3 regions of the Comamonas thiooxydans genome follow, and region 2 is predicted to be linked to each of the others. Evidence: predicted binding sites of a transcription regulator. Region 2 holds the regulator's gene; each other region holds the start of a gene.
The links. Region 2 encodes LexA, which represses DNA repair genes until DNA is damaged. Its sites were predicted from a motif close to ACTGTATNNNNATACAGT; they were not measured.
Positions count from the first base shown of each region.

Region 1: a site for LexA is predicted at 1,799-1,816, ahead of imuA (translesion DNA synthesis-associated protein ImuA). Genes of this name have one in related genera too.
Region 3: a site for LexA is predicted at 1,618-1,635, ahead of CTR2_RS06055 (DNA topoisomerase IV subunit B). Genes of this name have one in related genera too.

Region 1 is NZ_AP026738.1:2,541,964-2,545,240, forward strand. It holds gene CTR2_RS11705 (HD-GYP domain-containing protein) at 194-1,546, shown strand; gene imuA (translesion DNA synthesis-associated protein ImuA) at 1,833-2,756, shown strand; gene CTR2_RS11715 (Y-family DNA polymerase) at 2,758-3,277, shown strand, end outside.
Region 2 is NZ_AP026738.1:3,670,555-3,673,831, reverse strand. It holds gene CTR2_RS17010 (universal stress protein) at 1-235, opposite strand, end outside; gene CTR2_RS17005 (hypothetical protein) at 378-623, opposite strand; gene CTR2_RS17000 (hypothetical protein) at 1,043-1,465, opposite strand; gene lexA (transcriptional repressor LexA) at 1,634-2,305, opposite strand; gene CTR2_RS16990 (asparaginase) at 2,388-3,277, shown strand, end outside.
Region 3 is NZ_AP026738.1:1,326,417-1,329,693, reverse strand. It holds gene CTR2_RS06055 (DNA topoisomerase IV subunit B) at 1-1,584, opposite strand, end outside; gene CTR2_RS06050 (MFS transporter) at 1,994-3,190, shown strand; gene CTR2_RS06045 (hypothetical protein) at 3,207-3,277, shown strand, end outside.

The sequences.
Region 1 (3,277 bases), 1.1 Mb from region 2:
GCGCTGCGCTCCCGGGCAAGAACCGCTGCGGCGGTTCTTTTTTTATGCTTTTTCTGCGGAATCAGCAGAATTAATAGCTGCCGGGGTTGATGGCACAAGCGATGTAAGCTGTTTTTGCTTGAATTGTGGCCCACAAATTATTGCAATCTGCAACAATCGAGTTTGATTGAGCAGACAGAAACAGAGCGCTTTGATGAGTGAGAACGCTGGTGCGCAGGGGCACGAGACCGATGTACATTTTTTGCGCGCAGTCACCGATATGGCCGAGCATACGGAGGTCATGACAGGCGATGCAATCTATACCGACAAGGGCATGAAATTGGTGGACAAAGGCACACGTGTTGACAGTCGTCTCTATGACCGTCTGGTCATGCACAAGCTGCGTGATCCGATCGATGCCAACCTGATCACGGGCGACCTGGTCGACGTGGCATCCCTGGTCACCCTGGCGCGTCAGCAATGCGAGCAGGTCGACCTACTGCATCGCATGGTGGCGTCCATGGGCGATATCGAGCGTCTACTGGCGCCGCTCAAGAGCTTGCTGCTGCCCCAGGCCATCGCCTTCAAGCTCACCGTCATGCGCGAGCAGCGCACCGACCTCTACCAGCACAGCCTGCAGATGACGCTGGTGGCGATCTTTCTGGCGCTCAAGAACGGCTGGACCGAGCGCGAATGCGTGCCGCTGGCCACGGCCGCGCTGCTGCACGATGTGGGCATGCTCTATATGGACCCGGTCTGGACCGACCCGGACCACCGCTTGAGCGGCGAGGAGCGCAAGCATCTGGTCGCGCATTCCGTCACCGCCATGCTGGTGGTGCGCAGCACAGAACTGTATTCGCGCGCCGTGGAAATCGCCGTGCTCGAGCACCATGAGCGCATGGATGGTTCCGGCTATCCGCGCGGCATCAAGGGCAACGCCATTTCGCCCATGGGGCAGGTGCTGCTGCTGGCCGAGGTGGTCTCGGCCTTCTTCGAGAAATTCACGGACATGCCGGGCCAGCGCCTGTCGCTCATGCTGCGCATGAACCACAAGAGCTATCCGGCCGATCTGGTGCACCTGATTTTGCCGCTGCTCTATGACGAAATCAGTCCTGGCAAGCCACTGGCGCCGCTGCAGGCCGAGTTCTCGCACAGCATTGCGGCCCTGGAGGCTGCGCTGCGCAAATGGAGCGAACTCCGGCGCGATTTTCCCGAGCACTGGCAGCAAATGCCCGATGCGCAGGCGGCGGTGGCCGTGGAAGCCAGTCTTGCGCAACTGCAGAAACAGCTGGCCGAAGCGGGCTCCCACCCCAGCCAGCAGCTGGATGTGCTGAGCTACCTCAAGGACGACGCCCTGGGCATGAGCGAGCTGGCCCTGGTCAACCGCGAGGCCCTGTGGCAGTTGCAGGCCATCATGAACGACTGCCTGCGCCGCTGGCCCACGCTGGGACAGGGCGGCTCCACACTGGAAGTCGCGGTGGCCGAATGGTGCGAGGCCTGCGCTCAGCTGATGCCGCAGGCAGGCCGCAGCTCGGCCATGAATGCCGACAAGCAGTCGCTCAATTGAGGGCATTGACTGCGAGTTTTGCCTGCGACGACGGCTGACCTCAAGTTTGATAGCTGCAGGCGCTTGATTGACAAGCGCTAAACCGGTATTTCTTCAAGATTCTGTGCATCACGCCGCAGCGCGGCGTGCTTTGTCGCATCTGTGTGCGCCATCCTGAAAAAGTATTTTTGATAGCGCACAACGTCCGATATAAAAGGGTCGGCCGTATCTGCCGCCGATATTAAGGCCTTGTTTTGCGTGAAAACTCGAATAACTGTATATTTGTACAGTATTCAAGAGTTTTCGCATGCACACCCAGCCTCTGACATCCTTGGTCCATCCTGGCTCACCGCCCGGCATGACGGAGTCTGTCCGGCAGCAAACAGGTGCAGAGAAGGGCGTGCGGCCGGGTCTGCCCGCTGCGAGCAGCCCGCCTTTGTCCGCCATACAGATTCCCGGTGTCTGGCGCGGCACGGACTGGCAGGCCGGCGCCGGCCCTCAGGTCTGGCCCAGCGGTCATGCTGCGCTGGATGCCGAGCTGCCGGGCGGAGGCTGGCCCGGAAATGCCTTGATTCAGCTGCAGCAACCCGCGCACTGTCATGCGGAGTGGGCCTTGCTGTTGCCTGCGCTGGCCGCCCGTGTCCGGCAGCATGCGGCTTCACGCACGGATTCCGGGCTGGGCCAGCTGGTGCTGGTGGCTCCACCCTATCTGCCTTTTGCCCCGGCCTTGCAGGCCGCCGGCATTGACGCGAAGCGGCTGTGTGCGGTGCAGCCGGGGCGCAGTGCCCAGGATCTGGCCTGGGCCTGTGAGCAGGCTCTGCATTGCCGGGATGTGCTGGCGGTGCTGGCCTGGTTGCCCGAGCTTCCAGCGTCCACGCTGCGCCGCTTGCAACTGGCTGCCGCTTCGCAGGGCCGGCCTCTGTGGCTATGGCAGGAGTCGCAGGCCGAGCCGCACAGCTCTCCTGCTGCGTTGCGGTTGAGACTGGAGAGAGTCACGGCAGACTCCGCTGCCCAGCAGGCGCCGGGTTTGCAGATACAGATACTGAAGCGGCGCGGGCCTTTGCTGGAGCGTCCCATACAGCTCCCGCTTTCGCAATGGGCCTGGCAGCCAGTGCTGCAGGCGCAGTCTCAAAGACATGCGCGCCAGAGCGAGGAGGCTGCCATGCTCATGCAGGGGCGCATGACTGTCGCAGCTCCTGCAACGGCTTCGCCTTGGACGACGGAGGCATGAGATGGGCAGCGCAGAGCACTGGATGGCCTGGCCTCTGGCCTGCCTGAGTCAGTCCAGTCCGGTGCCAGAGAGTGCCTGCTGGTGGGCACTGGAGTTTTCGCCGCGGGTGGCCTTGCTCGAAGACGCCTTGCTCATGGAGACCAGCATGGTGCAGCGTCTTTGGGGTGGAGCCGAGGTCTTGCTGGCGCGACTGGACAGTGCTTTTGCGCAAGCTTGCCAGGCTGGCCACCCGGAGTCCGGGGGCGGGGATGCGGCACTGCAGCCGCTGCGCGGACAGGGCGGCACGGCCTGGCAGGCTTTGGCACGGCTGCGGCTGCAGCAGGACCGGCCTTGCGGCACCGTTCCTGCTTCCTTGTCCATGCCTGAGTCATCGCTGCATGCCGATGCGCTGCCGCTATGGACGCTGAGCGCCCTGGAGCAGCACGGCGCCGTGCTGCTGCGTCTGGGCTGCCGCAGCTGGGGCGATGTGCGCGCTCTGCCGCGTGCGGGGCTGTCGCGTCGCATTGGAGCCAAGGCTCTGC
Region 2 (3,277 bases):
CAATCTGGTCAACGAACTGCAAAGCCGCATCTGCATCGCTGTTGGCACTTCGCTCGAACTCTGTGCTGTTGTAAGTCAGCAGTGCGTCTGCGCCGTAGATGATGGCTCGGTAGTCGGGCATGACATAAAGGCCGGTCACCTTGGCGCCTTGTTCACGCGCGAGCAGAACGCCAGCACGCACGGCAGCCTCTGACAGTTTGGTGCCATCGGTGGGAATGAGCAGGTGCTTGAACATGTTCAGCCTCCTGATGCCGGAAGATGTGCCTGAGAATCAATTTATTCCAATATTTCGAGCCGCGCAATGCCTAGTTCTTGATGCAGCAGAGTTGTAGACAGGAGGTAAGACTCTGTAACGGGGCCGATCGCGTCGAGTTGTCTCATTCCTCGGGCGAAGGAGGAACGCGATTGAGGATTTCGCCAGTGGCCTCTATCTCGAACTGCTGCGGATTGAGCCAGTTGACCTCCTGATGATCGGCAGTTTCAAAGTAAATGGTAGACGGGCGTATGGAGACGCCATGCGGCATGTCGACCTCATCAAAACTCTGATAGACCAGAATCAGGCGCAGGTCTCCATTGGCGTCTTTGGCCTGTATGTGCTGCAAGAGCTTGCGGTAGGCACTCATAAGACGCCCTCGTTGACATGTGTATATGAATGTTTCCACTGTCGAAGAGGTGCCGCAATACCCTGATCCGGGTATCCGTTCTGACGCATATTCGCGCCTGACAAGGAGTTTGGAAGGCTGCGAGGCTTGTGCGAAATGCGTTCCGGCGTACAGGCGCAGGCAGAGCATCGGCAAATAATTTACATGGCGATCCAGATCGTTCGGCGTAAACACAGAGGGCCTGCTCTGGCGATATCGAGTTTTTGGCCTATGCACTGCTGGCAGAGTTGTCTGGCGCCATATCTGCCAGCCGATGGGTAAAGAGCGTTGAGATGGCTTCCTGTTGGATGCATAGGGAAGCTTTGTTGCATCGCCTGCAGGCCTATCGCGGGTCGGGCTCGAGGTTGCATGGGTGCAGGCAGTCAAACCTCACTGTGCTTTCAGACTTGCGGGGCTGTTTGCTCATGGAGTGCCATACGCTCCAGCGCGGCACAGACATCGGCCATGCGTCCGCAGATCAGCAGGCATTCGGGCTGCTTGCGTGGTTCTCGCTGCACGATTTTGAGAAGTCGTGGAGAAGCTGCTTGCCTAGACTCGTCGGTTATTGGCGATTGCAGCTCTGGTGTCGCTGCAAAGGTTTGAGGACAAAGCGTATTGCTGCCCAGGCGACTGCGGCCGCGGTTGGCGCGCATGACAGGAATGCTGATCTGCTTCGCCTTTGGACGATTGGTAGTGAAGGATGCAGGTTTTGCAGCGGTGTCGCTTGCATCATCGGAGCTGAAGTTCGGGTTGAGCGACAGCGTGGCAGGCAGGCTTTTAAGGGTCAGGCGTGTCAACGCCTGCAGTGATGTGGCGAATCCCATTTGGCAACTCCTTTGATGACCTTGCGGCATGGATAAGGGCAGGATTGCATTCTTCCGACAAAGCTCCGCCCAGGGCGAAGCTCAACGGCTTCGCGCCTACCACCTGGGCTTGAGAGGGAAAGAGGCTCGGTGCCTCCGCTGCATAGGCGGAGGGACGCCGTCTGCCGTTTACATGAACATGCTGTTGCGGATAAGGCCTACGGCCAGGCCTTCGATGGCGAATGGCTCTTCAGGATCGACGTGAATGATCTTGTAGTCGGGGTTCTCGGGCAGCAGCTCGATGCCTTGAGGCGTGCGCTTGAAGCGCTTGACGGTCACGTCGTCGCCGAGGCGGGCCACCACAATCTGGCCGTTGCGCGCTTCATGCGTGGCCTGTACTGCCAGCAGATCGCCGTCCATGATTCCCGCGTCACGCATGGACATGCCGCGGACCTTGAGCAGGTAATCGGGCTTGGCGGCAAACAGGCTGGGCTCGACCGAATAGCTCTGATCGATATGTTCCTGGGCCAGAATAGGCGAGCCAGCAGCGACGCGGCCGACCAGGGGAAGCACCAGCGGGGCCAGGGCCGTGAGCGGCAGCGCAAAGCTGGCACCGCGTGCCGCATTGATGTTGCGCACGGTATCGGCGCGCAGGCGAATGCCGCGCGATGTGCCGCTGACCAGATCTATGACGCCCTTGCGGGCGAGTGCCTGCAAATGCTCTTCTGCAGCATTGGCCGACTTGAAGCCAAAGGTGCTGGCAATCTCGGCCCGGGTAGGAGGCGCACCCGTGCGAGCGATGGTGGACTGGATGAGGTCCAGAATCTGCTGCTGGCGGGGAGTGAGCTTGGGGTGGTCCATGGGCATTCCTTGATCGATCGATGATGAATACTGTGTGTTCATCCAGTACCTGTATTTTTAATCAGTTTGAAGAGGACTGCAAGTGGAACGTGACAAAAATATCCTCATCCTGGGCACGGGTGGCACGATTGCCGGTGTCGCCGAGCAGGCCAGCACCAGCGTGGGCTACCGCGCGGCCCAGCTGGGCGTGGCTCAACTGCTGCAGGCCGTGCCGGACCTGGAGTGCGTTGCCGCTGCGTCGCTTCAGGCGGAACAACTGGCGCAACTGGACAGCAAGGATATGGATCATGCGACATGGCATGCGCTCGCGCTGCGCTGTGCCGAGCTGCTCGCGCGTGATGATGTGAGCGGCATCGTGATCACCCACGGCACCGACACCCTGGAGGAAACCGCCTGGTTTCTGCAATGCGTTCTGCGTCCGGCAAAGCCCGTGGTGCTGACCTGTGCCATGCGCCCGGCCACGGCCATCTCGGCCGACGGCCCCGGCAATCTGCGCGATGCCGTGGCCTGTGCGGCCGATGCACAGGCCGCCGGTCGAGGCGTGCTGGCGGTGATGGCGGGCAGGGTGTTCAGCGCACGCCAGGTGCGCAAGGTGCATCCTTACCGCGTGGATGCCTTCGATGGCAGTGGCGCCGGCCCGCAGGGCTGGGTGGAGGAAGGGCGTCTGCGCTGGGCAACGGGCGGGCTGCCAAGAGCCGCTGCGGCTGGCTCGCCTGCAATCGCTTTAGCGCCCGCAGGTCAATGGCCCCAGGTGGAGCTGCTGCACAGCCATGCGGGCTGCAACAGTGCCGTGGCGCTGGCGGTGATGCAGGCCTGGCATGCGGCAGGCGTGCGTGCCGTGGTGGTGGTGGGCACGGGCAATGGCACGGTCCATCAGGCATTGGTGCCAGCCTTGGACTGGGCGCAGGCGCAGGGCATGGCTTTGCGCATCACGACCCGGTGCGAGGAGGGGCCGGTGGTGGAAGCTGATGG
Region 3 (3,277 bases), 2.3 Mb from region 2:
GGGGAAATGCTTGAAGAACAACGTCAGCAGCAGCACCTGGATGTGGGAGCCGTCCACGTCCGCGTCCGAGAGAATGCAGATCTTGCCGTAGCGCAGGCCGGACAGGTCGGGCTCGTCATTGGGGCCATGCGGGTCCACGCCGATCGCCACCGAGATATCGTGGATTTCGTTGTTGGCAAACAGCCGGTCGCGGTCCACCTCCCAGGTGTTGAGCACCTTGCCGCGCAGCGGCAGGATGGCCTGGGTTTCCTTGTCGCGGCCCATCTTGGCGCTGCCGCCGGCAGAGTCGCCCTCGACCAGAAACACCTCGTTGACGCTGGTGTCCTTGCTTTCGCAGTCGGTCAGCTTGCCGGGCAGCACGGCCACGCCGCTGCCCTTGCGCTTTTCCACCTTCTGGCCGGCCTTCTGGCGGGTTTGGGCGGCCTTGATGGCGATCTCGGCCAGCTTCTTGCCCCAGTCCACATGCTCGTTGAGCCAGAGTTCCAGCACCGGGCGCACAAAGCCCGAGACCAGGCGCACGGCATCGCGCGAGTTCAGGCGCTCCTTGATCTGGCCCTGGAACTGCGGGTCCAGCACCTTGGCGTTGAGCACATAGCTGGCGCGCGCGAACACGTCGTCGGGCATCAGCTTGACGCCCTTGGGTAGCAGCGAGTGCATGTCGATGAAGGCCTTGACGGCCTGGAACAGGCCGTCGCGCAGGCCGCTGTCATGCGTGCCGCCCGCCGTGGTCGGAATCAGGTTGACATAGCTTTCGCGCAGCGGCGCGCCATCTTCGGTAAAGGCCACGCACCAGGCCGCGCCCTCGCCTTCGGCAAAGCTGTCGTTGTTCTTGTCGGCAAAGCCCTCGCCCTCGAACAGGGGGATGACGGGCTCGCCATTCAGGCTCTGCGCCAGATAGTCGCGCAGGCCGCCCTTGAACTGCCAGCTCTGGGTGTCGCGCGATTTTTCGTTGACCAGCGAAACGGCCACGCCGGGCATGAGCACGGCCTTGCTGCGCAGCAGATGCACCAGCTCGCCCATGGGCAGGGCCGAGGATTCGAAGTATTTGGCATCGGGCCAGGCACGTACCGTCGTGCCCTGCTTGCGCTCGCCGGCCTGCAGAGGGCGCACCTTCAGCGGCTCGATCACGTCGCCGCCCGAGAACACCAGCGTGGCCACCTGGCCGTCACGGTGCACCTGTACCTCCAGACGCGTGGCCAGCGCATTCGTCACCGAGACGCCCACGCCATGCAGACCACCCGAGAAGCTGTAGGCGCCGCCATTGCCCTTGTCGAACTTGCCGCCCGCGTGCAAACGCGTGAAGACCAGCTCCACCACGGGCGCCTTCTCCTCGGGGTGCAGGCCAAAGGGAATGCCGCGCCCGTCATCCTCCACGCTGTAGGAGCCGTCAGCGTGCATGGTGAACTTGATTTTCTTGCCGTAGCCGGCAAGCGCCTCGTCGGCCGCGTTGTCGATCACCTCCTGCAGGATGTGCAGGGGGTTGTCGGTGCGCGTATACATGCCGGGACGCTGTTTGACAGGCTCCAGACCCTTGAGAACGCGGATCGAGCCTTCGGAATATTCGTTGGACGGTTTGACTGCCATGGGGGCGGATTGTAGTGGCCTCTCCGAATGAGAGCTGGATAAATTCACAGTTGTTTACTCCCAATACTCTTGCACAAAGCCCGAACATCTGTCTTGGCAACGTGTTTTTACCGGGTCTTTATCGCTGCAAATACTCTGAAAACAATAGCATCTACTGCATGCCATTCATGCGTTATGGATGGTTTCAAACCCATATCCATTGCATGGATTGCGCAAGGCGCTCACTTTTTATTTTCCTGCCTGGCTCCCGCGCCGCAGCTTGCCGGTCACGCATTCTGGCAGGCCAGCCTGCCACGCATGTGACGGCCTGTGCAGGCGCAAAACAGCTTGTTTCGTTAAAGTGGTGGCTGACCGCCCCCCAGCCTTTTTTCGCACACACGGCATGACTACAAAGACAACTCAAGCCCCCATGTCCATGGCGCAGATTCTTCTGTGCGGTGGCGCCATCGTCACGCTCTCCATGGGCATACGCCACGGCTTCGGCCTGTGGCTGCAACCCATCACCCAGGAGATGGGCTGGACGCGCGAGAACTTTTCCCTGGCCATTGCCGTGCAGAACCTGTCCTGGGGCGTCCTGGGCATCTTCGTCGGCATACTGGCCGACCGCATCGGCGCCTTCAAGGTGCTGATCGGCGGCTCCATCCTCTATGCGCTGGGCCTGGCCGGCATGGCGCTGTCTCCGAATTCAACGATGTTCCTGCTGACCGCCGGCGTGCTGATCGGCGCAGCCCAGGCCGGCACCACCTATGCCGTGATCTACGGCGTGCTGGGCCGGCAGATTCCCGTGGCGCGACGCAGCTGGGCCATGGGCGTGGCCGCAGCAGCAGGCTCGTTCGGCCAGTTCTTCATGGTGCCCGTGGAGGGCAAGCTGATCGCGCAGTTCGGCTGGTCCAATGCCTTGCTGATACTGGCGCTGTTCGCGCTGCTGATTGCCGCCCTGGCCTTTGGCCTGCGCGAGCCGGGCTTTGGCGGCAGCACGCCCATCAAGCGCGAGCAGACCGTGGGCCAGGCGCTCAGGGAAGCCTGGACCTACCCCAGCTTTCTGCTGCTGATGGCAGGCTACTTTGTCTGCGGCTTCCAGGTCATGTTCATTGGCGTGCACATGCCCAGCTATCTGAAGGACTTCGGCATGGCGCCCCATGTGGCCAGCTATTCGCTGGCCCTGGTCGGCCTGTTCAATATCTTCGGCACCTATCTGGCCGGCAATCTGGGCCAGAAGCTGCCCAAGCGCTATCTGCTGTCGGGCATCTACGGCCTGCGCTCGGTGGCCACCGTGGCCTTTTTGCTGGCCCCGCTCTCGCCCTGGTCGGTCTATGCCTTCTGCGCCGCCATGGGCTTTCTGTGGCTGTCCACCGTGCCGCTGACCAATGCCACCATCGCCCAGATCTTCGGCGTGCAGCATCTGTCCATGCTGGGCGGCTTTGTCTTCTTCAGCCACCAGATCGGCAGCTTCCTGGGCGTATGGCTGGGCGGCTATCTCTACGATATCAACGGCAACTACGACATGGTCTGGTACATCTCGATTGCCCTGGGCATTTTTGCCGCCATCGTCAACCTGCCCGTGCGCGAGGCCGCCATTGTGCGCAGCTCGCCCAGCGCAGCCTGATACCGGAGACACCCCCATGCCGCTCAAACTCTGGCAACGCATCTCCATCTGGTGTGCCGTGCTCGTGCTGCTGCTGGCGGTGTTTGC